DNA from 4 places in the Cellvibrio sp. genome. Region 4 is predicted to be linked to each of the others. Evidence: predicted binding sites of a transcription regulator. Region 4 holds the regulator's gene; each other region holds the start of a gene.
What was found. Region 4 encodes sigma-54, which starts transcription at its own class of promoters, with help from an activator protein. Its sites were predicted from a motif close to TGGCACANNNNTTGCNNT; they were not measured.

Region 1 (7,137 bases), on a different contig from region 4:
TCAATTACCGAACCTTGGTTGAGCTGCAATAAATTGCGAATCGTAATTGAAGTGCGCCCTACTTCCATCGAGATAGACACTGGAATATCCAGAATCACATCCAGATCCGGACTGCCCGGCGGTTGTTTAAGCACTTCACTTTTTAATTCATCAAACGACACTGCGCTGGCCATGGCTTCATCAACATCAGCCTGCTCTGCCATAGCGGCAGCCCAATCATCGGCCATTGAGTCTTGATCAACATCATCATTTGCCATTTTTTCCACCTTTAGTTGCAGTCACACGCTCTTCTTTAGTATTAGTTGTTTCATCGGTTTTTGTGCTATCACCTTTAGTGCCGGTTATATTGTAAGCACTGCGACGGTCAATAAATTCGCGAATTTTCAAACTGAGAAAACCATTGGTTTGACCTAGCTGGGTCCTGAACATAGGAACACCATTGGCGGTCAATACATGATAATCAGGGAATTCAATTGGAATAATATCTCCCGCTTTTAAATCAACAATATCGCGCAGGGTAATGTCGCGCCGCACGATGTCGCATTCCAAATCCACACTTGCCGAAAGCACATCCTCGCGCAAGGCTTTTTCCCAACGTTCGTCATGCTCATCGCTGTCACTTTGCAAACCGGCATCGAGCACTTCGCGAATCGGTTCGATCATTGAATAAGGAACAGTAATATGCATTTCACCGCCGCCACCATCCAATTCAATATGGAACGTACTCACCACCACGACTTCACTGGGGCTGACAATGTTGGCAAGCGAGGGGTTAACTTCTGAATGGACATATTCAAAATTGATAGGGAAAACCGCTTTCCAGGCCTCGGTTAAATCGATAAATGCTTGATTTAATACCATCTGCACTACGCGCAATTCAGTCGGGGTAAATTCGCGGCCTTCAATTTTTGCGTGGCGGCCATCGCCCCCAAAAAAGTTATCCACTAATTTAAAAACCAAGCGCGCATCGAGAATAATTAATGCCGTACCACGCAAAGGTCGAAACTTCACCATATTCAAACTGGTAGGCACGTAAAGCGTATGGACATACTCGCCAAATTTTTGGATTTGCACACCACCAACTGAAACATCGGCAGTTCTACGCAATAAGTTAAACATACTGATGCGGGTGTAGCGGGCAAAACGTTCATTGATCATTTCGAGCGTGGGCATGCGCCCACGCACAATACGATCCTGGCTGGTGAGGTCGTAGTTTCTTACCGTACCGGGTTCAGCATCGCCCTCGGTATCTATGTCACCGTCATCAACGCCGTGGAGGAGCGCGTCAATTTCGTCTTGCGAGAGTAAATCTTGCACAGCGGTTTCCTTATTGCATTACAAAGTTGGTAAACAACACTTGTTCGACATTCGAGGGGGAAACCTCTTCGCTTTTGCCACTGGTAACCAGGGCTTCTTGCTCTTTCTGCAATTGGCTGCGAATAATTTCCAGCGCTTCTTCCCGTAAAGTTTCTTTCCCTTCGTTTGTCTGTAACTCTTCAAAATTTTTGGCACTTAACAGCATGACCAAACCATTGCGAATTGCCGGCATATGTAACTTTAATAACTCTTCCAGCAAGGGATCGCGATACAACAAGGTGATTGCCGCCTGCAAATAACGCTGGCGACCATTTACATTAAAATTAATCGTAAAGTTAGGAGTCATTTCATAATAAAGCGCAGGCGCCAAAGTCGATTCTGCCTGCTCTTCTTCTGCAGCCTCACCCGCCGGTGGCGCTGGTGCCAAAAATTTTAATGCCACAATAGTACCGCCGATGGAGATTGCGATCAGTGCTACCGCCAGACCAATGATTAACAACAATTTCTTTTTTTTCTTTTTTCCATCTGCAGCCGCATCAGCGTTGCCTGCATCAGTTTTTGCTTTGGGGGCTGCCGCCATGTCAAAACTCCGTCACTTTCAAAGGCTAAAAGGGTTTGAGCAATACCTATGCCAGTATCGCCTTTGAAAGCTTAGCAGCGGATAGAGGGTTTGCGAGGGTGAGCGTGAGAAAGGTGGTTAGAATGAGTAAAAAAATCTGATGCAAAACAAAGATGTAGAGAACCTGAGCAATCTGATCAGGTTCCCGGCAAAAAAAAGAGGCTTAACTGATGAGGAACGGATTAAAACTATGCGTAATGATCAACCAGACGCATGGAAATAGCCTGGGTGATGGCCAGCGGTGCCAATTCATCTTCATCCAACCCATGACTACCTGAATTTTTAGCAGACTCCTCCTGTTCGCGCTTCTGTTGGGCAAAGGATTTGTCGGATACATCCACATTCACCAAATTCAGTCCCTGCTCGGAGAACATTTCGCGTAGACGGTTCAATTGTTGATCCAGGGCTTCGCGCACTGCTGGGTGCGGACTGGTGAAAGTCACTGTGGCCTGATCCTGATTGACGCTCACCTTGACTTGCATAGGGCCTAGCTCGGGCGGATCGAGGCGTATTTCAGCAGAACTCACATTTTGTGCTGCAAGCCAGAGGACTTTATCTCCCACTGCCTGGCTCCACTGGGGTGTACCGACTGCTACTGGCACTCCCGTTTGAACAACAAATGCCCGTGTAGCAGGTGATTGCGTCTCGGCTAATCGTGTCAATGTTTCAATTGCTGCGCTAACCGGTGCGGGTTTTGCCAAATCAGCGGCGGGAGCTGTCTTATCCAGTGTCGCAGCAGTCATGGAGGTTTCGGCCAATTTATTCAGCGCAGCTTTGGAGTTAAGCAGCAGGAAATCAGGGTTTTCCCCAGAATCTGTAACAGTGCCATCGCCGGCCAATACATCGGTTTCAGTCTCCGCGTCATCCAGAGCCAGCTCACCTGACAAGTTTCCAGGCAAGGCTCCGCCCACCGTTTGCAGAGCGGCTGGCTGCGCCGATGGGGCATCGGTGATGGTGAGTGAAGCCAAGTGACCCGGTGCTATCTGGGTAGTCAGCACCAAGGGTGACTGACTGTCGAATAATGCACCTGCCGCTAGCTCTGGCATTATGGAAACCTCCGACGCTACAGGTGCAACAGGCACAAGAGATGGCTGTTGTATTGCCAACACGTCTGGATCAAGCACAGAGTTATCCAATGGCAAACCAATATCACCCTCATTTACAGACTCACCTGAAACCAACGGCCGGGGGGTCGCGGTATTGAGCAAACTTTCAGGTGAAGCCACCACTTCCTCAACTTTTCCTTCATTAGAAACCACGGGAGCCACCAATAAGAGGCTGTCCAGCGCAATGGTTATGTCATCGGCAGATTGACTCTCCACCTCACCTTTTTGAGTTTCGCCCGCCAGTGTTTGCTGTTGGGAATCAGCTGATTGTTCTTTGTTTAGTTCGTCCATCACCGGCTCATCTACTCCCCTATCCGGTACCGCTGCCTCTGACTTTTCTACCGCTTTACTCGCTGAATCCTGGGTATCATTGCGCGCTTTAGGCGGTGCATCCGCCTTGTGCGTTTCTTGCGGTGAATTGTGTTGGGCTGCAGGTTTTGGCGCTGGGCGGGCAGCCACGGGTTCGGCAGGCGGATTTTCTTTGCGCGCAACCGGTTTGCGGGCGGCAACCTCTGGCCGCACTTGCTCAAGTGCCTGCTGGAATTTTTCAGTCGATTCGGCACGCGCTTTAGCAGCAGCGGCTTTACTCACCGCTGGGTTTGCGTTGGTTATGCCTAATAGACTATTCAAAAGATTGCCATTGTTCATCTGTTGCTCCTGCTCTTGATCACGGCAAGGGTTTGCCGCTTGATCAGCCAACAATTCGGTTCAGGAGAGTCTTTGCAAGGCGGGTGCCAATTCGCGATGACAGCCCCACCCCGGGTCGGGATAGTTGTCGATCAATAAGGCAGAATGAGGGAAAGTGAAATGGGTAAAAATAAATCGCTAATCAGGGCAGAGAACGCAACAGAATCATAACTTGGGCAAACTCTCTTTCGATGGAATCCAGGTCAACATCCAAGGCTTCAAGTCGCTTTTCCAACGCCTTTTTTTCCAGTGCGGCGCACAATGAAGACAAGTGCGGAGCGCCAATATTACTGCTGCTCCCTTTAAAACTGTGGGCTGCACGGCGGATCAAATCGGCATCGCTACCCTGAATAACCGCACGTAAGGTGCTGATACGGTCAGTAGAATCTTGCACAAAGGTATCTATCAGCAACGCAAAATCATCCTCCATGACTTGCTTGAGCGTATTTAAGGTGTCGTAGTCCAGATGTTCCATTGGCCGGCATCTCATTCGTATGGGGGAATGGTCAGGGTTAATTCATCAACATGAATCAATCATCGCTCATCCATGAAAAAGCGACTTCAACGATATTACCGCATCCCAGATAGGTAACGGTACCACAAAGTTTCTCTACCAGCGCAATACCACGCCCGCTATAACCAAATGACGATAGATTGTCGGTAGAACGCTGCTGATGATCGAAACCATCACCACTGTCTTCAATGCGCACCTTTAATAGGCCGCCATTTTCATTGGTCTTGTGGGAGATATTAATGCGTACAAACCCTTCAGTGACCTGATTAATTCGCTGCTCGCGCAACTCATAATAATCGGAAAAACCATCCGGTGTTTTTTTAAGTTCAGAATCCAGCTTTAGTACGCCATGCTCAAGGGCGTTGGTGTATAGCTCGGCGAGAATGGTATAGAGCGTGCTGCTAAACGCGCGTAAGCTGGGCACCTCCATCAGAACATTTAGCAGCATAGGCAATGGATCAAACACTTTGAAGCTGGTGGGTTTTACTTCAAACCCCATAGTCCATTCAATTTCCGAGTTGCCAAACTTGTCGCTGGCTTCTTTAGCGAAACTGTTTACCCGCGCAGGTTCATCCATGCGAATTTCAAGCAAGGATAAATCGTCATCTTTTTCACCACTACCAACAAATTGCTGCACGCTTTCAATGATGTCATTGAATAAAAGTTCAGGCTTGCTGTTGCGGCTAAACACCTCTTTCAATCGACCTTCACCAAACATATCGCCATCTGCATTGCGCGCCTCATGAATACCGTCTGACCAGACAAAAATCCGGTCCTCCTTCTGCAACTCAAAATATTCACAGTTATCTTTGAAAGCGCGATTGGATAACACACCGAGCGGCAAATGGGTTGATTTAACCGGGGTAATATTGCCCTCTTGATGGTGATACACAAAACAATCAGGCAAACCACCATTCCAGATTTTCAAACGCTTTTTGCGAAAATTGATATCCATCATGGTGGCGCAACAAAAAATCCCGACGGGCAAAATGTTTTTTAACTTGCCATTTATTTCACGCAAGATATCGGTCATGGAAAAGCCTTTCGGCACCATACCGTAAAAAGTTGACGCCAGAGGCATAGCGCCAATTGCAGCGGGCAAACCATGGCCCGTAAAATCGCCGAGCAACACCATCATGCTGCCATTAGGGCGCATAGCTGCGACCAGTACATCGCCGTTAAATACCGCGAGCGACGATAAAAAATAACGGACATTACTGGCGTTCAAGCAACCGCTATGTGCGACATTATCAAACACGTGTTTGGCAACCGTTTGTTCCTGCAGTAAACGATTGTTGTACTGCACGATTTGGTTGCGCTGCGTCAGCATAGTGCTGTGCATTTCACGCATGCGGTTGAAAGATTTTATTTTCGCTTGCAGGATAATGCGGTTGTAGGGCTTGGAGAGAAAATCATCTCCGCCAGCATCCAGGCACTGCACAAGAGATTCCGTATCGGAGAGAGATGTGAGAAAAATAATAGGGACTAATTCATCGCCTGCAAGCTCTTTGATCTTGCGTGCCGCACCAAATCCATCCAGTTCTGGCATTAGCGCATCAAGCAATACAATATCGGGTTTTTCAGCGGAGTAGACTTGAATCGCTTCAAGCCCGTTACAAGCGGAAACAACGTGATGGCCTTCTTTGCGAACAATACTTTCAAGGATGAGCCTGTCAGTGTCTGTATCATCGGCAACCAGAATTTTTAAACGCCGGAGATCATTCATAAAATCGCTTCCATACATCACTCAACACGCAATTTGGACATGCATGGCCACCTATTGGATATCAAATAATTGCTCAAAGTTGGAGATTAATAAAATCTTTTTCACATCAGGTGCACAATTCACAATCTGGATATTGGATTGTTCGCCGCCCGCATAATCACGCAACAGCAACAACATGCCCAAGGCCGAACTATCCAGATAAGAAGTACCCTGCAAATCAACACGATAATAAATGGGAGCCTGGGCGAGCTTTTCATAAGCACCGCGAAACTCCTGATGGGAACTAAAATCGAAGCGGCCCTGGATATAAATAGTGACTTGATTGCCATCAGGGGAAACTGTTGACGTGATCGCCATGTCTTACCTCATCAAAAAACTCTGAACATTCCTGATACAGTCGGCAGGAAGTGACCCACTACCCTGCACCAGCACAACCTAAGGATAGCCTATAAAACCATAGTTGCTGGGGACTTATACAACATAACAAGTAAGCGACAAAACCGCTCTAAATGGCCAATTTACAATAACTATTGCATTGCGGGCCCGGGTTACTGGCCATTGTCGGACTGCCGCTGTAACTGCTGCGAGCTTAATTCATCCAATTCTTTCTGCAAGCGTTTATCGAGCAGAAGATTATCTTCCTGCTGTAAACGGGAAATTAAATCTTCAATGGATTTTCGTTTTTGATGTTTAACGCGCCATTGCTGCTGCAAGGATTCAAATATCGCTTTGTAACGCTGCACTTTTGCATCTTGTTCGCGGCAAGCTTCATTAAGACGATTAATGAATGTACTGTAGTTGATCAACTCGTGAGCAAGAACACCCTTGCGCAACTCCCCCTGGGCATGTAGATACTGCGCGGCATACTCACGTAAATCCGCCAGTTGCAGCTCTTCTTGTGCAAGCTGCTCACGAAACTGGCTGAGCTTTTTTGCTGCTTCATCCTCTTGACGCACAGCCAATGTCAGCACCACCTGCATACGTTTAGCGCGGGACTCAGCCATTACAGGGGCTCGCTGCTAGATCACCCACGTTGATTTACCTTTTGTTTTTATTACCGATTGATTTTTTATCGTTGACGATGTTGCTGCGCCAGCGGGCTGTTAGCCTTGCTGTTGGCGGGTGGTTTGAGTAGCACTTTGAGATTGGCGATAGACTCCGGCAGACG
Region 2 (6,895 bases), on a different contig from region 4:
CTCTTGCCTAACTAAATAATTCTATGGGTAATCCAGTATATTCAGAATCTGTATTCGCTATTTTTCTGTAGAGCAGATATGCACTAACAACTAATGCTATGCAAATTTTTGATTATTCGCTTTTGTGCTATTCACGGCATTTACCCATTCGTGTACCTGTGCTCTAGTAGAGCCGTTTCCCTGCGTCATTATTTGTGCGTTAAAACTCCATCATTAACCCTGTGATGTTTAAGGAGAGCAGCATGCGTATCGATGAAATGATTACTGCAATACAACAAGAGTTGGGTATAGGCGTGGATGGTAAAGCCGGGCCGGAAACATGGGGTGCGATTTATAAAAAAATCTGTAAGGTCACTAAAGCTGAAATGGTGCAAGTGGTGGGCGCTTTGGAACCCGTTGATGCGCGCAGTGAAAAAACTATCGCAACCCTCCTGCCGGAAGTCCAACCCTTTGCGCGTGCGCTGGTGCAAAAGGCCAGTGCGAATGGCATGTCGATAAAAATCCTGAGCGGTTTGCGTACCTATGAAGAACAAGATGCGTTGTATGCGCAGGGGCGAACCGCGCCGGGTAATAAAGTCACTAATGCAAAGGGTGGGTTTTCCAACCACAATTTTGGTATCGCATTTGATATAGGTATTTTTGAGGGGGCTAAATATCTGGGGGATTCTCACAAATACAAAGCGGTGGGGGTATTGGGGATGGAATTAGGTTTGGAGTGGGGCGGCAATTGGAAAACCATTGTCGACCAACCCCACTACCAACTGCGGCCACTATGGGCCGCCAACTTGGCAGAGCGCGATATGTTGGCTGAATTGCGTGCGCGCAAAGCGTCAGGCAAAGGCGTATATAGCTAATGCCCTGTTTTGGTGAATCATCCGTTTAGCTTCTATACTGCCAGACATAAAAACCATAAATCGGAGTGTTAATTCAGCGGCGGGTGATTACACTCCAGCCGCTGCCGCTTAAGCCGTCTGCCACAATTAATCAATAAATTTTCCCTGGTTAGTGCGAGTGTTCTCCTGCTGTAGGTTCTGCAATACCCAACCAAGTCAGTTTATTAGGTACAAAATCCAATTGGATTGTGGTGCTCACTTTTGCCTCATCCAAATGTATTTGTTTAATCTGGTTGGCAATTGGATCGCTCACGTACGCAAAGTGCCCTGGTGTTAATGCTAGTTCAAATTTGCTGCCGGTAGGCAGTGCTGTGATATCGCTGGTAATGGTTTGTACTCGTGCCTTAAGGCTCCAGTCGTCGCTTTTTAAAATAGTTAGCTTGCCCTGATTATCCAAAATTACAAAAAGCGCTCCGTCGTCGGCAAAACCATAACTGCTAGCTGTGGGTGCAGGAGTAATGCTGGCATCAATCCAATTAACAGGGGTGATGGTATTGGTGCTGGTATTGATTGCATAAAATTGCCCTGCCGCTATGCCGATAAACTCATCCACAGAATTGTCGCTAATCACAGTGCCTATGCGGGTGGTACCGGTAAAAATTGCGGGGTTGGCAATTTTTTTCGCGGTGAACGTCGTACCGGTTTGGGTGATAACCAAGATTCCATCCGTGCAGCCAAACGCAATTTGGTTTTCATTTTGTGCGCTGCCGTGCAGGCCGGGGCAGGTTTCGTTGAAAATAGTTTCATCCACAAAGTAACCATTGTGCGCGCGATAAACCGCAACCCGGTCAGGCAGGGTGCTGGTGGTGGTTGCATCGCGCACCGTGGAAATTAAATAATCCCCACGCCCTTGGGCTGCACCGTGCATATGGGTAGAGTATTCCAGTACTGTGCCTGCGGTATTGTTGGTAATATCTGTTTCAGTAAATACGCCCACACTGGCGGGTGTGGCAGTCTCGCCGTTGCCATCAAAAAAAATCACGGATTGTTTATCGGTGCCGGTAAAGTGTGTTGGTCGTGTTTTGTTGGTACTGAACAACATCTGTTTTGGAGCTTGCTCGTAATCGTGTAAATGATCGCCGTGATCCTCTTGCCACAATCCGCCATCGATAACATCAACGCGGTCAGCAGTGCGCTGAATAATAAAACCGTAGCGATTGTTCGGGCTTGAGTAGAGCGCGCTGGGCGCTTCACTCACAGCCATTTCATGTAAGACGCTTTTCTCATTGAGATCAACCACACTGACTTTAGCTTGGTCTTTGATGGAAATTAACAAGCGTCCCTGTGTTGTTACTTCATCATCGTGATCATGGTCATCGTCGATAGGGACAGGTTCGCGTTCAACAATTTTGGTATCGCTGCCGCCACAACCACTGAGAAGCGCGACAACAAATAACAATGTAAGGCTCGGTAGCACATTTGTTTTCATTTCTCGTTTACCTTTTGAAGACTGCTTATTTCAGACAATAGTTATGGATACCCGCCTGCGCGGGCATGACTAATGCCTAGTGGATTAGAATAAATTAAGGACTAAAAATTGCCGCTAATACCTACTGCAAATGAACGTGCGGGTAGCGGAGCTTTATCCTTGAGGAAGGAAGCGTGCACGCGTGCGTATTCGTCAGTGAGGTTGTGGCCTTTGAGATAAATTTTTAGTTGGTCGCTGAACAAATAACTCACTTGCGCATCAATGAGCGTGTAGCCGTCGGTGTTGGTTTCAAAGGCAGCGGTTTGGTCTTGTTCGAAATAATGTTGGCCACTTAATTCGGCGCGCCAGTTACCGATTTCATATTCACCGCGCGCACCGACCCGAAATGGTGGAATGCGCGGTAAATCGCCGCCTTCATCCAATTGCGCGCGAATATAGTCACTGGTGAGGCTGAGTTTGAACGGCGTGCTCAATTGCCAAATGATTTCGCCTTCAAAACCATAGAGGTTTGCGTCGCGCGCCTGATAAATAAATACCGGTAATTCGCTGCTATGTTCGTGTTCATCTTCACCGCTTTCACTTGCATGGTCATGCGCACTTTCACGTGTCATGCCTGTATCGGCCAGGTAGTAATAATTGTCGATGCTGTTGTAAAACGCGTTGAGGATAAAACCAAAATCGCCTTCGAATTTGCGCAGCGAAAGGTCGATATTGTTGGAGGTTTCCAACTCGATATCCGCACGCGTCAAATCAAAATGAAATTCACCTGCTTCATCTTCCACGACTTGTAGCAGTGCGCCCACTTCATACAAGCCCGAGCCAATATGTGGGCCGAATGAAAATAATTCTGCTGCAGAAGGTGAGCGTTCTGCATGGGTGTAAGAAAAGGCGAGGTTGTAGCCGGGGGTGAAATCCCACACCAATCCGGCGGAGGCACTAAACGGTGTTGATTCGTTATCGATAGAAAATACGCTTAAGTATTCGTCGTGGTGATCGCCTTCATCTTCATGGTGATGTTCATTTAAATCGACGCGCATGTTGTCTGCTGATACTTTGACTTGTTCGATGCGCGCACCTAATTGCACCAGCACATCGCCAAAGTGACGCTCTTCCATTACCGCCAATGCGACGCTGCTGGTATCGCTGGGTGGTGTGAATGCCTCTTCACCAATTGCCGAAAAGTCGGCGTGTTTGTAGTGCACACTCACTGCACCGCGCCAATCCGCGAGTGGGTGGTGGAATAAATCGATACGCGCTTCCTGGCTCTCGTTGTTAAACGTCGTTCCAATCGCACCATTTTCAATTTCGCTGTGTTCGTAATCGGTAAAACCAAAACGGGTATTGATTGCGCTGAACCAGTCGTCGTCAAGCGAGAGTTCACTCAGGAATTGCACGCGGTCCTGTTTTAAATCGGCGTAAACATCCACCGCTTCGCCTTCGTGGCCGTGACCGGGAATACCGTATTGGCGTTCAAGATGTCCATAGGAAAGGCCGACAAAACCTTCATCCACAATGTAACTGGTGCCCAGGTTAAAACCTTTTGCTTCAGTGGATGAGTTGGCTAAACGATCTTCGTTGTGCTCTGCGTGATTTTCCTCTTCGTGCTCTTCATGAGTTTCGATTTCTGCAGCGCCGGGGATTTTATAATCGTCTGCTTCACGCCAGAATCCATCCATATGCAAACCCACATTGGCCACGCCGGTATTGCCACTGGCGGAGACAAGTTTGTCATTGGCGACGGAGTCGCGCTCCAAACGCCATTCGCCGTAGGTATCGGTGCCTTGCGGTACACGGTCATCGACGATATTCACCACACCGCCAATCGCACCGCTGCCATAAAACAAGGTGGCAGGGCCGCGCAGGATTTCTATCTGGCGCGCGGTTGAGGCTTCGGTTGCCACGGCGTGGTCGGGGCCAACGCGTGAGGCATCGCCAGCGTCCAATCCATTCTGGGCGATCAAGACGCGCGGACCTTCAAGGCCGCGGATAATCGGGCTGCTCGCCACCGGGCCGTAATAATTGGAGTGGACCCCGACTTCATTTTTTAACGTCTCACCGAGCGTAGATGCCTGGCGGTCGCGCAGTTGTTCACCACCCAGCACAGTCACTGGCTGCGCCGATTCCATATTGGATGCGTGCCAAGGCAGGCCAACCACATTCACCACTTCCATTGCGGTGCTGCTCAGTACCAGCTCGGCAGGTTGATCGCCCTGCGCAAGATGAAAGGTTTTGTGCATAAATGCCGGGGCTTTTACATGCAGCTCGACTTCTTTACCGGTTTGGATAGGAAGGCTGAATTCGCCGCGTGCATTGGTGCGTATCTGTAGGTTGGAACCCACCACATCCAGACTGGCGTTGGCAATTGGCTGCCCTTGTTCATCGCGCACCACGCCTTGCACTTGCGCCATTGCCGAGTGGCTGGCGGCGACTATTGCCAGGCACAGCAAGGACTTAGTCATATTTTTCTTGATAACCAACATCTCTCTCTCCACAACAGTAGCAAAACAGATTTGCCAGTCAGGTTGACTAGCGATTGAAATTTTCTGTGATGTTATACTATAACGTTTACGTGGGCAACAAAGCTTGCGGTGGAGTGTTTAAATATCTGTCGGGGAGAGGTTTGAGGAAAAGGCAGGGCTATAAAAACAACAAAGCCCCATCTTGTGGATGGGGCTTTTTGGGGCAAAAGCTAAATCGCTATTAAGCAGCGATTTTTGCTTTTCTGCGTCTCAAGCCAAGACCAAGGGTGGCCAACGCCAAGCCAAGCAAACCGAGAGAGGTAGGCTCTGACACTGGAGTACAAGGAACGCCTGGAGTTGGTACGCATTGTTGGTTGCCGCCATCAACAGTCAGGGTTGCTTTACCCAAAGTGACATACCAACCTTCTTGATTCAAATCGATATCCATTTTGACTTGCAAGCCAGCATTAACCTGAGCTTGTGCCCAGCTGTATGAAGTCAAATCGATAGAAGTGAAAGCCCAAATATCATTTGCGCCGTCCAGATTACCCATACCTAACCAGCTGCTGCCATCGAACACATAAATCATGTCGATTTCACCTTGCCAGCCTGGAGCAAACTCATCTACGTCAAAGGCAGAAATATCCAACACGATTGAGGTGAAGGTACCTGCGATAGCAGCATGGTTCCAGCCCCAATCTTCCTGAGCGCCTCTGTAATAGGGTGAGTTGTATTTGTTAGCGTCTTGGTCAACAAAATATTCGGTAGCGGTGTTATTCGCATACTCCTGAACATCTGTAACTGGTACTGCAAAAGCAACAGAAGACAAGAGTGCAGAGCATGCAGTTAATGCGAGCAATGATTTGGTGAGAAAGTTTGACATAGTAAAGTTCTCCTAAACTTTAGAATTTAAATATACGTCCCGGTGTGTTGTTTATTCCCCGAAAAATATCGGGAACAACATGAACTAGGGAAGAATCAGAAAAGCAATCTTTTTTTTATATTGCCCTAAAAAGGATTGCTGAAAAATGTAGAGCAAAAAGGAGGCCAATTTATGCTGTGGCTTGGTGCGCAAGGGTTTTGAGGTGATAGATCAAGCAATAATTATGTGCACTGTAAAACATTTCGACGTTGACGGTTCTATCAGTTATATCGAAATAGACTTTTTAATTATTAATAGGCAGATGCCTGAATCGGTAAAATCGAGATGGGTTATTGGCGCTTGACTCGCCCTAAGTAACCTCGTAACTTGCGCGCCGAGGTGTCTGATGGGCAATTACTCTCTGTAACGAGAGCGCCAGGATCAGAGTCAATGGGAAGTCGGTGCGTATTCGCCAATAGAGAGTAAAGGTGATACAACCCCGACACTGCCCCCGCAACGGTAAATGCTGCTTGCAGCATGAGTCCGATACCAGCCTCACACCCGGAGCCATAGCTCCTTTTGTTCACGATGTCGCGGAGGGCAACATCGGTGGAAATCTGTGTGTATTTTGGGCTGCGTCCATACCTCTTTTTCCGCTTTCCCTCCCTCATCCCATTTAGGATTGAGGAATCTCATGTCTAGAAAGTCAACTAACCAAATGCCCGTCCAATCGCGCGCGTTTTTAATCAGCAGCCTGAGTGCTGCCATTGTTTGTATCATCGCTCCAATAACATTTGCGGCAGAGAAAAAGCTTGAAACCGTTTATGTGAGCGCAACACGCAGCGAAACCGTGCAGATGCCGGTTGCGACACAAATTAAAGTTATCACTGAAGAAGAAATTCGCGTAAGTGGTGCAAAGTTATTATCTGAAGTGTTGCGCACGCAAGCGGGGATTCAATTAACAGACTCAGACGGTAGCGGCGCGCGCAATGTGACTGCTTCCATGCGCGGTTTGTCGGGTGCTAACAACGTGTTGGTGCTGGTGGATGGACGCAAATTAAATAATCCGTCACTCGCTGCACCTGCGTTAAATACCGTCTCATTAAAAGATGTAGAGCGCATTGAAATTGTGCAGGGCAGTGCGGGTGTTCTTTACGGTGATCAAGCGGTTGGTGGTGTGATCAATATCATCACCCGTCGTGCGGTTGCTGGTGAAGTGGATGGATCAATCAGTGCAACCATCGGTACTGAT
Region 3 (12,637 bases), on a different contig from region 4:
TCGCGCTGCGCTTGCCGGATTTACCTGCCCACGCGCTTGCGATTGATCTCCACCATGATGCCGCTTTAGCAATTCTTGAGCAGCGGCATGTGATCTGGGCAAATGCTGCAGCTATAGCCAGAGGTGTAGTGCAGGGCATGGATGCATCGACCGCGCAGCTATTGAGTGGATGTGTTCATCAAGAGCGCGATCTTTCATCTGAGCAGCGGTTATTAGCTGAACTTTCAGCTCAGTTGTATGCGTTTACCCCTTATATCGAAACCTATACGAGCAAACAGGTTCCCCAGTCAGGCTTGTTGTTGGAAATTTCCAGCTGCTTAATGTTGTTTGGTGGTGTACACGCGTTTGTTGAAAAAGTCCTGCAATTTTTTGCCGCAAAAAATCTGACTCTGGCGATAGGCTTGGCGCACTCGGCGCAAGCGGCTTGGCTGTTATCCTTTGTTCATTACGATATTCACGGCAATGAAAGCAAACCGGTTTTTGTGGAGCGATTGCAGCAATTGCCGATTCAGTTGTTGCATGATTATCCCGCTCAAGTTGATACGCTGGAAAAAACCGGTTTTGTAACTTTCGGTGATATTGCACGGCAAATTGCGGCGCAATCGATCAGCAGTATCAAAAAGCGGTTCGGGCAAGAGTTCGCAAAAACACTATGCGATATTTTTGGTATCGATCAGGATTTTCAGCAATCGTCATTGTTTGAAAAACCGGTGGTGATGTATAAGCCGCAGGAGTTTTTTAATGAAGAAATCCAGTTTGAATATCCCATCCATCAAATTGACCAGCTGCAAGTGCCGGTCGAACATTTGTTGCAGCAATTAGCCGATTTTTTACGCAAGCGCCAATGGGAAACCCATCAAATTGAATGGACGCTGGCCGATATTTATCACAGCAAAGAGGTTATGGCGATTTACGCCGATACAGCGCAAAGCCACTGGCAATTATTTTTTGACCTCACCTTGATCCAATTGGAAAACCGCGACCTTCCTTTTGAGGTGGATACGCTCACATTGAGTTGTCGCAATATCCAGCCCATTCAAACGCACTCGCAATTGTTGGAGTTTGATTCCAGGCGCAAACATAATAGCCAGGCATTTACGACGACTGCTGCAAAGTTAAAAGCCCGGTTGGGTGATGCCTGCATTTACAAGCTCAGCTACCGCGATAGTTATATTCCCGAAGAAAGCAATCAGCTCATTGCACTTAACCAGCCATCTAACCAGAAATTGCCAGATCGCCATTTAGCATCGCTGCGGCCGTGTTGGTTATTTAAATCGCCGATTGAAATTGAAGTGCGCAAGCGGGGATTGTATTGGCGTGGATATTTAACCTTGCTCTCTGGCCCTGAGCGCTTGCAAGGTAATTGGTGGAAAGCGCCAAGTGCGCGCGATTATTTTTTAGCACAGCGCAACGATTATGTGCGCCTCTGGGTGTTTCGCGATTTGCACAAAAAGCAGTGGTTTGTGCAAGGTATTTACGGGTAGTTTTCCATGCGCTACGCCCATTTATTCAGCACGACCAATTTTACGTTTCTGACCGGTGCTTCGCATCCGCCGGAATATGTGCATCGCGCTGCTGAATTAGGTTATGACGCGATTGCGATTACCGATGAGTGTTCATTGGCTGGTGTTGTAAAGGCCTTTGTTGCAGCGAAAGAGTTGGAGTTTAAATTAATTGTAGGTAGCCGTTTTACGCTCAGTAATGGCATGCGTTTGGTCGTACTTGCTCCGACGCGCACTGCTTATGCGGAACTCTCTGGTTTTATCACGCTTGCGCGTCGCCGTGCATCCAAGGGCGAATATGAAGCGCATTTTGAAGATCTGCGCTTCCGCTTGCAGCATTGTTTAATCATTTGGTTGGGGCAATTAGGCAGCGATATTATCGAACCGGAAACGGTGATCGATCAACTCTATAACGCCTTTAAACATCGGTTATGGATTGGTATTGATCATCAATTATGGGGTGGGGAGCAAGAAGTATTTCCGCGCTGGTTGGCGCTCAGTCGCAAGAAAAATATTCCGCTGGTTGCGTGTGGCCATGCGTTGATGCACAGCAAAGAGCGCAAACCACTACAAGATACCCTCACTGCTATTCGGCACAATACTTCTATAGATGAGCTAGGCACACGGCTTGAACCTAATGCCGAAGCTTATCTTAAATCCCTTGAGCAATTGGCGCGGCTGTATCCTGATACATTATTGCAGGAGACTTGCACAATCGCTGATTTGTGTACTTTTTCTATGGAAGAGTTGTGTTATCAATATCCTGAAGAGTTAGTTCCTGAAAATTACACGCCCATTCAATATTTACGCAAGCTAGTCTACTATGGAAAACATGATCGTTGGCCCAATGGTGTTCCTTCTCATGTAGAAGAAACAATTGAAAAAGAATTGCGTTTAATTGAAGAAGAAAGCTACGAATATTTTTTCTTAACCGTTTACGACATTGTGCAGTTTGCTCGTCAGCAGAATATTTTATGCCAAGGACGAGGTTCTGCAGCCAATAGTGTGGTGTGTTATTGCTTGTTCATTACAGAAATTTCACCTGACAAAATCAAGGTCCTATTTGAGCGCTTTCTTTCCAAAGAGCGGGATGAGCCACCGGATATTGATGTGGATTTTGAACATTCCCGCCGCGAAGAAGTTATTCAATATATTTACACTAAATACGGGCGAGAGCGCGCCGCTATTGCAGCGACTGTTATCACTTATCGTTCACGCAGTGCTGTGCGTGATGTGGGTAAAGCCTTGGGCATGGAAGATACATTGGTTGATTTACTGGCAAAGTCGCTCGCATGGTGGGATAAGCCTGTCGATCTTGTTAAACGAATTGAAGCTTCCGGTTTGCAAGTGCAACAACAAGTGTTGAAGCATTTTTTTATTTTGGTAAGCCAGATTCTCGGTTTTCCCCGGCATTTATCCCAACATGTGGGGGGATTTATTATTGCGCAAGATAAAATTAGCGATTTGGTTCCTATCGAAAATGCATCCATGCCAGATCGCACCTTAATCCAATGGGATAAAGAAGATCTTGAAGCTATGCGTTTGCTCAAAGTTGATGTGCTGGCATTGGGAATGTTGACGGTATTGCGTAAAGCGCTCGATTATATCCATAGCTACAATCCGGCTATTCAATCATTAAAAGATATTGAACCTGAAGATCCCGCTACCTATGAAATGCTGTGCGCAGGCGATAGCGTAGGAACTTTTCAGGTTGAGTCGCGTGCGCAAATGTCGATGTTGCCGCGTTTGAAGCCGAGAAAGTTTTATGATTTGGTAGTACAAATTGCGATTGTTCGCCCCGGTCCAATTCAAGGTGGCATGGTGCATCCCTATCTGCGGCGTAGGAATGGACTTGAAGAAGACGACTCGCCCAACGATGCGATAAAAGAAGTATTAGGCGCAACGTTTGGAATTCCTATTTTTCAAGAGCAGGTCATTCGCCTTGCGATGGTGGCCGCCGGTTTTACCGGCGGCGAAGCAGATCAGTTGCGTCGCGCTATGGCAAGTTGGGGGAAAAACAGTACGTTAATGAAATTTGAGAAAAAATTTATTGATGGGATGTTGCAAGGTGGTTACGAAATGGATTTTGCCATTCGCTTGTTTGAGCAAGTAAAAGGTTTTGGTGGCTACGGATTTCCCGAGTCCCATTCTGCGAGTTTTGCGCTGCTGGCTTATGCCTCATCCTGGATAAAATGCCATCATCCAGCAGCATTTTATTGTGCGTTATTAAATAGCCAACCGATGGGATTTTATTCGCCATCACAATTGATTCAAGATGCGCGGCGCCATGATATTGCAGTATTGCCGGTAGATATTAATTGCAGTCACTATGAGCATCGATTGGAAAAAGTTGCAGCGTCTGTTTCTTCTCACCCATTTGGAATACGCTTGGGTTTTTGTGAAATAAAAAATCTGGATCACAACAAGGCACAATTGTTGCAGGTATGGCGAGCTGAAAAACCATTCAGTTCTCTACAAGATCTTTCTCGACGCTCAAGCTTAACAGCCATCGATTTGCAATATCTTGCATCTGCCGATGTGTTGCGCAGCTTAGCCGGTGACAGGCATGCATCGCGTTGGGCTGCAGCGGCGGTTAATCCTTTTTCTGAATTGTTGGATGATGCAGAAACTACTGATCAGGATGATTTGTTTACGGCTGCCCCGACGATTGAGCAGGATGTATTGAATGACTACGATACGCTTGGCTTGAGCTTGCGCCCGCATTTGATGTCATTGTTGCGAAATGAATATCCATTTAACCGTTGTAAAACATACGCTGAACTTAAAGATCTCCGTCACGGCAGTTTTGTCCGCGTCGCCGGTTTGGTGACCGGACGGCAGCGCCCCGGTACTGCCAGCGGTGCATTGTTTTTAACCTTGGAGGATGAAACCGGGAATATCAATGTCATTGTGTGGAAGGGCACCCAGGAAACATTTCGCCAGGCTTTGCTGACGTCCAGATTATTGTTAATCAAAGGCACAGTTGAAGTGAATAACGATAATGTTTCCAGCCCGGTGGTTCATGTTATCGCAGGCCAATTACATGACTATTCAGCGCGTATTGATTCTTTGTCGCTAAAATCGCGCGATTTTCATTAGTATTTACTCTCTCTATCAATACCTGCAACGAATGATTCGATTTCTCCTTTCACGTTAGCTACCGCACAGACCTTTTTTCTCCTGGCTGCGATCATTATTAATTTGTGATGGTGAATTTCTATGCCCTACATTGCTGCTTATCTCGGTGCGGCGGTTGTATTTTGTGTAATGGACTTTGTTTGGTTAACCCTGATCGCTAAAAGTTTCTATCAATCACACATGGGGGAGCTCATGTCCGTAGAAGTCAGAATCGTTCCGGCGATAATTTTTTATGTGTTGTATCTGGCAGGATTGGTTTTATTTGCTATCAGCCCGGCACTGCGCGAGCAAAACTGGTTAATGGCCGTCGGTCTGGGCTTGGGATTAGGTGTTATTGCCTATGGCAGTTATGACCTGACCAATATGGCAACTTTAAAAGGTTGGTCTTTATCCCTCACGTTAGTCGATATTGCGTGGGGCGCTTTTGTCAGTGCCGTTTCTGCGCTGGCAGGATTTTATGCGGCAAGAATATTTGCCGGACATTAATATTCATTAATAGCGGAGTAGGCGATGTCTAAAGCACCGGAAAAAGTGGCATTTGCCATGGAGGTAAACAGCAAAATCAACGCGTTGATCGAATGGATTATTGCAAACAATCCTAACAACGAAAACTCTTTACACAAAGATGCCTTTGCAGGCGTGCAGGAGGAGTTTCGCAAAATTGCTTGTGGGCTCGATGCGCAAACCTTGGAGCCTGAGCCTTCTGAGGGCGGAGCCCAATACGTGAGCGTTACTCCCGCGCCTTGGCCGTGATTTCTCCTATTCTTTGTAATGAAGAGTCCATCTCTTTTGCTCGCAGGTGCTAATGGGTGTCTCGGGGAGTTATTTGATGTATCTGCGGAGCCTGAAGAATTAGTTGTTTAGCTTTTGTCGTGCTTGAATTTAACTTCGATCACACTGGATAAAAGTTAATACAAAAAATCTTCTATCTGGATGAGCTGTTTAATAAGCTTGCAAAGGAGAAGGCGATGAAGGAAGTTTTTCGGCGATGAGGTATTTTTTTACAGCAATAATAAAGTGGTGTCCCCACCAGGAATTGAACCTGGATCGCCCGCTTAGGAGGCAGGTGCTCTATCCATTTAAGCTATGAGGACTTGATGGGTTAACGCGAAAAAACCGGTGTAGGAATTTACCAGCTGCGCTAAGCGGCGGGCATTGTAAGAAGTTTTTCTACAGAATCCAAGGTGTAAACCTATTTCAGGACGGGACATTAAAAACAAAAAAGGGCACAACCCCAAGGTTGCGCCCTTTTTGTTATGTGGTGATCAGGCCTTGGCGACTGTGTAGGAGGAGGTGTACTGGGTTTTAGCACCCTGTGCATTATACAGTGCTGGTGCTGCAACTTTACCTCGTAGCAACCCGAGCAGATGACTTAGTGTTTGTTGGGAGCGTGCGATCATTTTGCCGTTGATGTCGTTCATTTTTTGGCAGTCTTCAAACTCACTTACCAGCATTTTCCATTCATCGCGCAGTGGTAGCGTGGCTGCATTGCGCTGCAGAAATAAATCCCAACCATTTGCATTAGCCGGTAAGCTGAGTGCGTTCAGTATTTGCTGACGTTGCTTGGCGCTGTTATTTAACTGCTCGACCAGTATGGCCTTTTGCTCAATAATTTGTGGGAGTTCATCTTGTTTGCGCTGTTCAAGCAAGATGCGCTCTTGCGCTAACAAGTGTTTGAGTTGGGAAATAGCAGCAGAATCCTGCGTAATCATCTGGCGCAGTAAAGTGATATCGAGAGACATAGCAACCTCTTCATTTTGGGGTGACACAAATTAAATCGAGCGAATCAAAAACACTCCGGGGGAGAGTGCGTTTAACTCCTAAAGCAATTCTTAGCCCAGAAGATCGTTCTGGTTGAGCATATTCTCAGCAATACGCTCAGCGTTGATCTCGAAGCGGCCTTCAGCGATTGCGCGTCTAATTTCGGCGACTTTATCCATATCAACATCTGGCGCATTATTGATTTTGGCCTGCAGGCGCCCCAAAGTTTGCGCTTCTTGGCTCAGCACCACCTGATCACCAAGGCCCTTGTTTGCGGGGGCAATATCGGCAGGAACAGGTGCTTTTGCCTCACCCGTGTTCGGTGTTGCGGGCTTGCTGCGGGTACCTTTGGTGCCCACAGAGTCCAGTGAGTTGTTGGTGTTAAAGTTCATTTTGTTCCCCTGTTTGCCAATGGCGATTAACCCCATCAGCGATTAACTGTAAAAATGCCGCGGTTGCTATGTCGTGACAAAGGATCCTCTTTAATCTAGCCCAACGCTGTGTATTTAAAGAGTCCCTAGCAGGCTATCGGCCAGCTGTTGCTTAACTTTAGCAATAAATTAAAAAAACTTTCACAATTCAGAGGGTTTGGACTACCCCTTGCCGAACAACTATCCCACTGATGATTCGCTCAGATGAGTTATTGCGCACCCTGATTGTTTGACCTATGCGGCCATCGGTCATTGCGGTGCCTGCGCTACTGACTTTGATGCTCCCCGCGAGCGCTTCCAAGATGATAATTTCACCGCGCTTAATCGCAGTGGGGGCATCGAGAGCGGCAGATTTAAAGGGTTCGCCCCGGCTAATATTCCGCTTTGCTTGTTTGCCAATAATGTCGCTGGTGGTGGTCAGAAAAGCCTGCCGGATATCACTGATATTCATCAATTGGCTGGTAATGTGCTCGCCGGTGATTAGCTCGCCGCGAGCGATATTGCCCTGCGCCACAGGCGTTGGGCGGTAAATATTGACCTGTGCCGGGACGTGTACTGACCATTTCTTGCCGCTTTCGCACGTGGCTTTAACGCTAATGTTTCCCCCGTAACCTGTCGTGTCCTGAGTGGTGAATATGGGTGGTGATGCGCAGGTCTCCAGGCGCAGGCGGTTGTCCAGATTGCTTACGCTGATGTCGATACGTTCATGCTCAATCGTTGAATACTCTTTCGCCAAAAAACTGGCAATGTCCTGTTTCAATTGCAGTGGTGGATAAACTGGTGCGGCACCAATAGTGGACGAGTAGGTGATCAATAGAGCTGATGCAGCAGCTACGCCCGAACTGTGGCGCAAAATATTCCGCAAGAAAGTTCTGTAAAAACTAGGAAGTTCCATATTTTGTCCTATCCTCAAGGGTAAGAACTGAGTGCCAGTCTGGATCATTAACGACTAAAGCCTGACACTTTTTTGCCGCTAAGCTGCTTTACTAAGCATCAAAGCAAATACTGTGCCGTATAGCTGTGGCCAATTTGCAGATGACCTGAGCCGGAAATTTGAGAATAAATGAGGTAATTGCATGGCTGGTGTAATGGATAGTGTCAATCAGCGTACACAGTTGGTTGGGCAAAACCGTCTGGAGCTCCTGTTGTTTCGGCTTGGCGGTCAGCAGTTGTATGGCATTAACGTCTTCAAAGTAAAGGAGGTGCTTCAGTGCCCGCAACTCAATGCGATTCCTGGTCGTAGCTCGGTAGTGCGTGGTGTTGCCCATATCCGTGGTGGCACCATACCCATAATGGATATGAACCTTGCGATTGGCCGCCGCGAGTTGCCGGATATCGAGAGCTGCTTTGTCATCATCACCGAGTACAATCGCACCGCACAGGGTTTTCTGGTGCGGTCTGTTGAACGCATCGTCAATATGAATTGGGGCGATATTCATCCACCACCAAAGGGAGCAGGCCGCGAGCATTACCTGACTGCTGTCACCCAGGTTGATGGGCAATTGGTGGAGATTATTGATGTAGAGAAAATCCTTGCCGAGGTCTCACCGGCGCGAGAAGAAGTTAGCGCAGGTGTGATTGAAGACGGTATCGCCGATCGCGTAGTACAAAAACATGTATTGATCATTGATGACTCGACTATCGCGCGCAAACAAATCCAGCGTGTAGTTGAAGGAATGGGAATTAAAACCACTGTCAAAAAAGATGGCGCAGAAGGTTTCCAATACTTAACTGACTTGATCAAAGAAGGAAAAGATCCTTACGCAGAGCTCATCATGATTATCTGCGACATCGAAATGCCGGAGATGGATGGTTACACTTTTACAGCTGAGGTGCGCAACCATCCTGAACTGAAAAAACTGCATATCATCCTGCACACATCTCTCAGTGGTGTATTTAACGAAGCCATGGTGCGGAAGGTGGGGGCAGATGATTTTCTCGCGAAGTTCCATCCGGATGAGCTGGCAAAACGCGTAAATGATCGCGTCCTGGCGATTACCGGTGAAAGTTTGTTGCCACCTGAAGAAGCCTGACTTTGTATTGCCGTTGCGAATTGACGCGCGGCAATTGTTTTACATTGGAAGCCTATGATTAATAAAGAGTCACCTTTTGCCAAACCGGTGGGCCGAGACAATATTGACCAGGCCGAGTTTGATCAATTCCGTCAATTCCTTGAAGACGCCTGCGGCATTTCGCTGGGCGATAACAAACAATATTTAGTAACCAACCGTATTCGCCGCATTTTGGAGGAAAATAATATCGCGTCATTTGGTGAATTGGTGCGCGCACTAAAGCTGGGGATCAACCGCAAATTGAAAGACCAGGTGGTCGATTCCATGACCACCAATGAGACTTTTTGGTTTCGCGACATCTATCCCTACGACCATCTTAAAAACACCTTGCTGCCGCAACTGATGGCAGGCAATAACCGCATGTTTGGCCCGGTACGCATTTGGTCTGCTGCTTGCTCATCGGGGCAGGAACCTTATTCCATCAGTATGATGGTCGAGGAGTACAAGCGTCAGGCGATGGGTAATTTGGCGCGGCAGGTGCAAATTGTGGCGACTGATTTGTCATCGACTGTCTTGGATCAGGCCAAGCGCGGAGAGTACGATAAGCTGTCGGTCTTACGCGGGTTATCTGCCGAAAGATTAGAGCGCTACTTTGATAACCCTACACCTGTTGTCTGGCGAGTAAAAAGTCTGGTGAAGGAGCGTATTGATTTTCGCTCACTCAACTTGATGGATTCCTACGCTGCATTGGGCAAGTTCGATATCGTTTTTTGCCGCAATGTGTTGATTTATTTCAATGCCGATTTGAAGCGGCAAATCCTGCAAAAAATCCACGCCTCCTTAAAGCCGCAAGGCATTCTCTTCCTTGGTTCGTCAGAAGGTTTGGCCGGTGCGGCTGATTTGTTTGAAATGGTGCGCTGCGAGCCGGGTATTCTCTACAAAGCGATTTAGGCTTTTCAGTGCTATTCACTTTCCTGAAACCGGGCTTTTTTCCCGGTTTTCTTTTTTTGGGGCTATTTGCCGTTCCCTTGCAGCTTGTCTCCATGAGCGGAAAACCTTTGCCGCTTGGCTATTGCCGCTTTTAAAAAGCCACCGAAAAAGATTTTTATAATCCTTTAAAAACAATGGTTTATGTTTGTTTTTGACCGTTGGCACAGGCGTTGCTTTGTTGTAAATAACAAAAGGTCACAACCGCTTTGGTTGCCACCTGTCATCTCTAGAAGGCGAACCTGATATGTCTATCTCTTTCGACAAAGCACTCGGCATCCACGAATCAGCGCTGCACTTTCGCTCTGAGCGCGCGGGTGTGCTGGCAAATAACCTCGCCAATATTGATACCCCGAATTTCAAAGCAAAAGATCTGGATTTCAAGCAGGCGTTGAACCAAAAGATGAATGCATCCCAAGGCTTTGATCTCTCTACCACCCAATCGCGTCATATTGATGGCAGTGGTTTCTCAACAGATGAAGGCGACGTTCTCTATCGCACACCGCAACAGCCATCCATTGATGGCAACACAGTTGAAGATCAAATTGAACACGCGGAATACATGAAAAATGCCTTGGCATTCCAAGCGAGTTTTCAATTTCTAAACAGCAAATTTACCGGGTTGCGCACAGCGATTCGCGGCGAGTAAAACCGTTATTAACTTTTGGTGGGCGTTTTTTCTGAACACATTTTGTAGGTATTGAATCATGGCACTTGGAAATATTTTTGATATCGCTGGCACCGGTATGAACGCACAAAGTTTGCGTTTAAATACCACCGCCAGCAACCTGGCGAATGCGCAATCAGCCAGCTCCAGTGTGAATGAAGTCTATCGCAGTCGCCAGCCGGTGTTTGCTGCTATCCAACAAGACGCCATGCGTGCCAGCGTTACTGAAGGCGCTTACAGTGATAACGAAGTTGATGCGGCAGCGGGCGTACAAGTGCTCGGTATTGTAGAGAGTGATGCACCGCTGCAACGCCGTTATGAACCAACGCATCCAAAGGCGGATGAAGAAGGTTATGTGTATTACCCCAATGTGAATCCGGTTGAAGAAATGGCGAATATGATTGCTGCATCGCGTTCATTTCAAATGAATGTCGAAGTGATGAATTCAGCCAAACAAATGGTTCAACGCGTTTTAACGCTTGGTCAATAAGGGGCTGAATCATGACTGTATCTAATGCAACAGCAACTAACAATGTTGCCGACAATCTCAGCATCACTAAAAAGCAAGAAACAAAAAAGAACACCAACGAACTGGGGCAGGCTGCGTTTCTTGAATTGATGATCACGCAAATGAACAATCAAAATCCATTAAGCCCGCAAGACAACAGTGAATTTGTGGCGCAACTGGCACAGTTCAGTTCAGTGGAAGGTTTGGAGCGTTTAAATACCAGCTTCAATAGTTTTATGTCTAATAATGCGCTGCAAGCATCGTCCTTGGTTGGTCGCAGTGTGACGGTGGAATCGGATACCAGCACCTTGGTAAAAGGAGGAATTGTAGCAGGCAGTGTGGACCTATCTTATCCCACCAAGGATATGAAAGTCAGTATTTATGATAGTACCGGTTCGCTTGTACAAGCTATCCCTGTTGGCGATGTGCCCGCTGGGGAAGCTGTATTCCGTTGGGATGGTCAGAATCTGGAAGTGAATGGTGAATTGCTGGATTGGGAAGCCGATGAAGATTCGGTTGCCGCCGCCGGTAAGTACCGTTTTGAAATCACAGCGACCCAAAATGGAAAATCTGAAGCGCTGAATACATCGCTCAGCGCCAACGTGAATAGTGTGACTATTGGTGAAAATGGTGCGCTTATTTTGAATCTTGCAGGTATAGGTGCAGTCGATGCCAAAGATGTAAAACAATTTAATTAGTGATTGTTGGGCTTGGAATTTATTTTATTTAAAAATAGTTACGTTAAAAGTTGGCTGAATAGTTTCTAAAAGTTGCGTCATAAATTACAAAGTTTTTAGCCATTAATCGTTATGGTCGAGGTGTAATATGTCTTTCAATACAGCGTTAAGCGGAATTCGTGCGGCCAATACCGATCTGCAAGTGACCGGTAACAATATCGCCAATGCCAGCACCATTGGTTTCAAATCCTCGCGCACGGAATTTGGTGACGTATATACCAGCACCTTGCTTGGTGGCGGTTCAAACACCGCTGGTAGTGGCGTGACTATTCAAAACATTCGCCAGCAATTTACTCAGGGTAATTTGAAATTTACGCAAAATGAATTGGATATGTCGGTCAATGGTGAAGGTTTCTTTGTAGTGGAAAAAAATGGTGAGCGTCTGTTTACCCGTGCAGGTACTTTTGGGTTGGATAAGGATGGTTACATCGTCAATGGTACAAACGCGCTGTTGCAAGGTTTCGCTGCAGATGCAGATGGTAATGTTAGCGGGGTATTGGGTGACTTACGTGTTGATGTAAGTTCACAGGAGCCTCGTCAAACAACGGCTGTACGTGCATCGCTCAATCTCGATTCTAATGAGTTGGTCCTGGAAACTACTGGCTCTGAATTTACGACTAATGGTGCTGGCATCAATTTGGCAAAATTGGGCGCTAAAGTTGCTACAACCACCAACTTGAATGTCGGCGATATTACCACCGGTTTTGTTCCTATTACCTTCAGCCCCACCAATACAACAACATTTAATATTACCCGCATAGATCCAACAGGAACTGTTATTGACGATGTGGATTTGATTTTAAATTCAGGCGCTGCAACGTCTCCCGCAGCGCTGGCCAATTTAATCAACTCTGCCAACTTTGACAATCCATCAGCTGTGAATGTGCAAGCCTT
Region 4 (2,461 bases):
GATAACATCATGGCAATCCTGGAAACGCGCAAAGATCTGGATCGAACCCAGCGCCAGGAAAAGCTCGAATCGTTGCTTAATGAATTCCATATCACCCACATTCGCGACAGCCTGGGGATGGCACTTTCAGGCGGTGAACGCCGCCGGGTAGAAATCGCCCGTGCGCTGGCCACCGACCCTAAATTTATCCTTCTCGATGAGCCCTTTGCCGGTGTTGACCCTATTTCAGTCAACGACATCAAAGAAATTGTGCGCCATCTTAAAGACCGTGGTATCGGCGTGCTGATAACCGACCACAACGTGCGGGAAACGCTCGATATCTGTGAGACCGCCTATATCGTTAGCGAAGGGCACATTATTGCCGAGGGCGATGCCGAAACCGTACTCAGCAACAGCAAGGTACGCGAAGTCTATTTAGGCGAGCATTTCCGGCTGTAAAGATGGCTAAACCCGTCACCTCCGGTGTTACCAACCGCCCGTCAGCAACACCTTAGGCAACACACAAACAACTTGACAAGTAACATTATTTGATCATTAGGCATAAAGCTTGCTTAAGCTTATTGCTTGCGCGCCAAACCCTGACTAAACTCCACCTATCTGATGTTTTCCATCCTGCGTTATAAGGGTTTGTCGTTCACATAATGAAGCAATCTCTCCAACTCAAACTCGGTCAGCAGCTGACCATGACTCCGCAATTGCAACAGGCCATCCGCCTCTTGCAATTATCGACGTTAGACCTGCAGCAAGAAATACAGGAAGCGCTTGAATCCAACCCCATGCTGGAAGTGGAAGAAAGCTTCGATAGTCCCAGCAGCACCAATGATTACGAAGGGAGCGAACTGGATAAAGCGGATTACACCCGCCAATTGGAGATAGCCGCTGAAGCTGGCACTGACCACGGCACCGACTTTACCGCGAGCGAAAATTTCTCCTCCAGCACAGCCGACAACTACAGCGAAACCAATAGCTATTCCGAAGGCGGTGAAAGCTTCGGTGAAGGTGAAAGTGAAAGTTTTGGCGATAGCGATGTATACGGCGAAGGTGATGGCTTTAGTGCTGACAGCGGCGACTGGAGCGATTCCATCCCCAGCGACCTCCCGGTCGATACCAGTTGGGATGATGTTTACCAATCGTCCTCCAGCAGCAGCTCCAGCAACTACGACAACGAAGACAATGATTTTGAAAGTCGCCGCGCCGCAACTGATTCGCTCTATGACCATTTGATGTGGCAGTTAAACCTGACGCCCATGTCGGATCGCGACCGCGTACTGGCGATGGCAATTATCGATGCGGTGGAACCGAGCGGCATGCTGTCCATCACCATCGAAGAAATTTTTGAAGGTATGCGCGGCGATTTTGAAGAACTGGAACTCGACGAAGTTGAAGCAGTGCAGCACCGCTTGCAACAATTCGACCCTTGCGGTGTATGCAGTCAAAATCTATCTGAATGCCTGTTAGTGCAACTACAGCAATTTGATCCGAAAACACCGTTTTTGGAATCGGCAAAATTAATTGCCAAGCAATATTTGCCAGTGCTCGGCAGCCGCGATTATCGCCAGCTGATGCGCCGCACCAAATTGAAAGAAGCTGAATTAAGCCAGGCAGTGGCATTAATCCAAAGTTTGAATCCCCGCCCGGGGGATATGATCGCCAACGGCGATACCGAATATGTCGTACCTGATGTATTCGTTGAAAAGCGTGATGGCCGCTGGATAGTGGAACTCAATCCGGATATTGCGCCGCGCCTGCGCATCAATTCCGACTACGCCTCCATGGTGAAACGCGCCGACTCCAGCACCGACAACACCTTCCTTAAAGATAATTTGCAGGAAGCGCGCTGGTTCTTGAAAAGTTTGCAGAGCCGCAATGAAACCCTGCTGAAAGTGGCGAGTTGTATTGTGGAAAAACAGCGCGGCTTTTTGGATTACGGCCCCGAGGCGATGAAACCCCTGGTGCTACACGATATCGCCGAAATTGTGGAGATGCACGAATCTACAATTTCACGTGTGACCACACAAAAATACATGCATACCCCGCAGGGTATTTTTGAACTGAAATATTTTTTCTCCAGCCATGTCAGCACCGACAGCGGCGGCGAATGTTCATCAACTGCGATTCGCGCAATCATCAAAAAATTGGTGAGCGCCGAGAACCCGAAAAAACCGCTCAGCGATAGCAAGATTACCGATCTGCTAGCCGAGCAGGGGATTCAAGTGGCGCGCCGCACCATCGCCAAATACCGTGAATCACTCAATATTCCACCGTCGAATGAACGCAAAACTATTTAGCTATTTAATTGTATTAGTTGTAGTACCAATAAAGTTCGGATCAAAAAAATTCATGGATGTAATGCGAGGTTGTGCCAGCCGCAACCGTTTTGTTTCTAGCGAGAGGAAGTATCTATGCAAATAAATATCAGCGGTCGCCATGTAGAAGTTACCGATTCCATGAGAGAGTATGT

Region 1: a site for sigma-54 is predicted at 3,762-3,779, ahead of ACWA6V_RS08810 (flagellar hook-length control protein FliK). Genes of this name have one in related genera too.
Region 2: a site for sigma-54 is predicted at 5,814-5,831, ahead of ACWA6V_RS13500 (PEP-CTERM sorting domain-containing protein). Genes of this name have one in related genera too.
Region 3: a site for sigma-54 is predicted at 7,828-7,845, ahead of flgA (flagellar basal body P-ring formation chaperone FlgA). Genes of this name have one in related genera too.

The regions. Positions count from the first base shown of each region.
Region 1 covers NZ_JBRFPI010000108.1:347-7,483, reverse strand. The annotation lists gene fliN (flagellar motor switch protein FliN) at 1-257, opposite strand, end outside; gene fliM (flagellar motor switch protein FliM) at 247-1,317, opposite strand; gene ACWA6V_RS08815 (flagellar basal body-associated FliL family protein) at 1,328-1,897, opposite strand; gene ACWA6V_RS08810 (flagellar hook-length control protein FliK) at 2,125-3,690, opposite strand; gene ACWA6V_RS08805 (Hpt domain-containing protein) at 3,872-4,204, opposite strand; gene ACWA6V_RS08800 (ATP-binding SpoIIE family protein phosphatase) at 4,260-5,969, opposite strand; gene ACWA6V_RS08795 (STAS domain-containing protein) at 6,021-6,326, opposite strand; gene fliJ (flagellar export protein FliJ) at 6,518-6,973, opposite strand; partial or broken gene fliI (flagellum-specific ATP synthase FliI) at 7,039-7,137, opposite strand, start outside.
Region 2 covers NZ_JBRFPI010000213.1:7-6,901, reverse strand. The annotation lists gene ACWA6V_RS13515 (M15 family metallopeptidase) at 243-854, shown strand; gene ACWA6V_RS13510 (5-methyltetrahydrofolate--homocysteine methyltransferase) at 1,003-2,322, opposite strand; gene ACWA6V_RS13505 (TonB-dependent receptor) at 2,424-4,781, opposite strand; gene ACWA6V_RS13500 (PEP-CTERM sorting domain-containing protein) at 5,023-5,664, opposite strand; cobalamin riboswitch at 6,024-6,215, shown strand; partial or broken gene ACWA6V_RS13495 (TonB-dependent receptor plug domain-containing protein) at 6,338-6,895, shown strand, end outside.
Region 3 covers NZ_JBRFPI010000021.1:4,223-16,859, forward strand. The annotation lists gene ACWA6V_RS02430 (Y-family DNA polymerase) at 1-1,484, shown strand, start outside; gene ACWA6V_RS02435 (error-prone DNA polymerase) at 1,491-4,601, shown strand; gene ACWA6V_RS02440 (DUF2177 family protein) at 4,722-5,126, shown strand; gene ACWA6V_RS02445 (hypothetical protein) at 5,151-5,393, shown strand; tRNA gene ACWA6V_RS02450 (tRNA-Arg) at 5,659-5,734, opposite strand; gene ACWA6V_RS02455 (flagella synthesis protein FlgN) at 5,906-6,382, opposite strand; gene flgM (flagellar biosynthesis anti-sigma factor FlgM) at 6,473-6,793, opposite strand; gene flgA (flagellar basal body P-ring formation chaperone FlgA) at 6,981-7,685, opposite strand; gene ACWA6V_RS02470 (chemotaxis protein CheV) at 7,909-8,865, shown strand; gene ACWA6V_RS02475 (CheR family methyltransferase) at 8,920-9,795, shown strand; gene flgB (flagellar basal body rod protein FlgB) at 10,079-10,480, shown strand; gene flgC (flagellar basal body rod protein FlgC) at 10,539-10,988, shown strand; gene ACWA6V_RS02490 (flagellar hook assembly protein FlgD) at 11,000-11,704, shown strand; gene ACWA6V_RS02495 (flagellar hook-basal body complex protein) at 11,832-12,637, shown strand, end outside.
Region 4 covers NZ_JBRFPI010000512.1:44-2,504, reverse strand. The annotation lists partial or broken gene lptB (LPS export ABC transporter ATP-binding protein) at 1-438, shown strand, start outside; gene ACWA6V_RS20520 (RNA polymerase factor sigma-54) at 642-2,288, shown strand; partial or broken gene ACWA6V_RS20515 (HPF/RaiA family ribosome-associated protein) at 2,403-2,461, shown strand, end outside.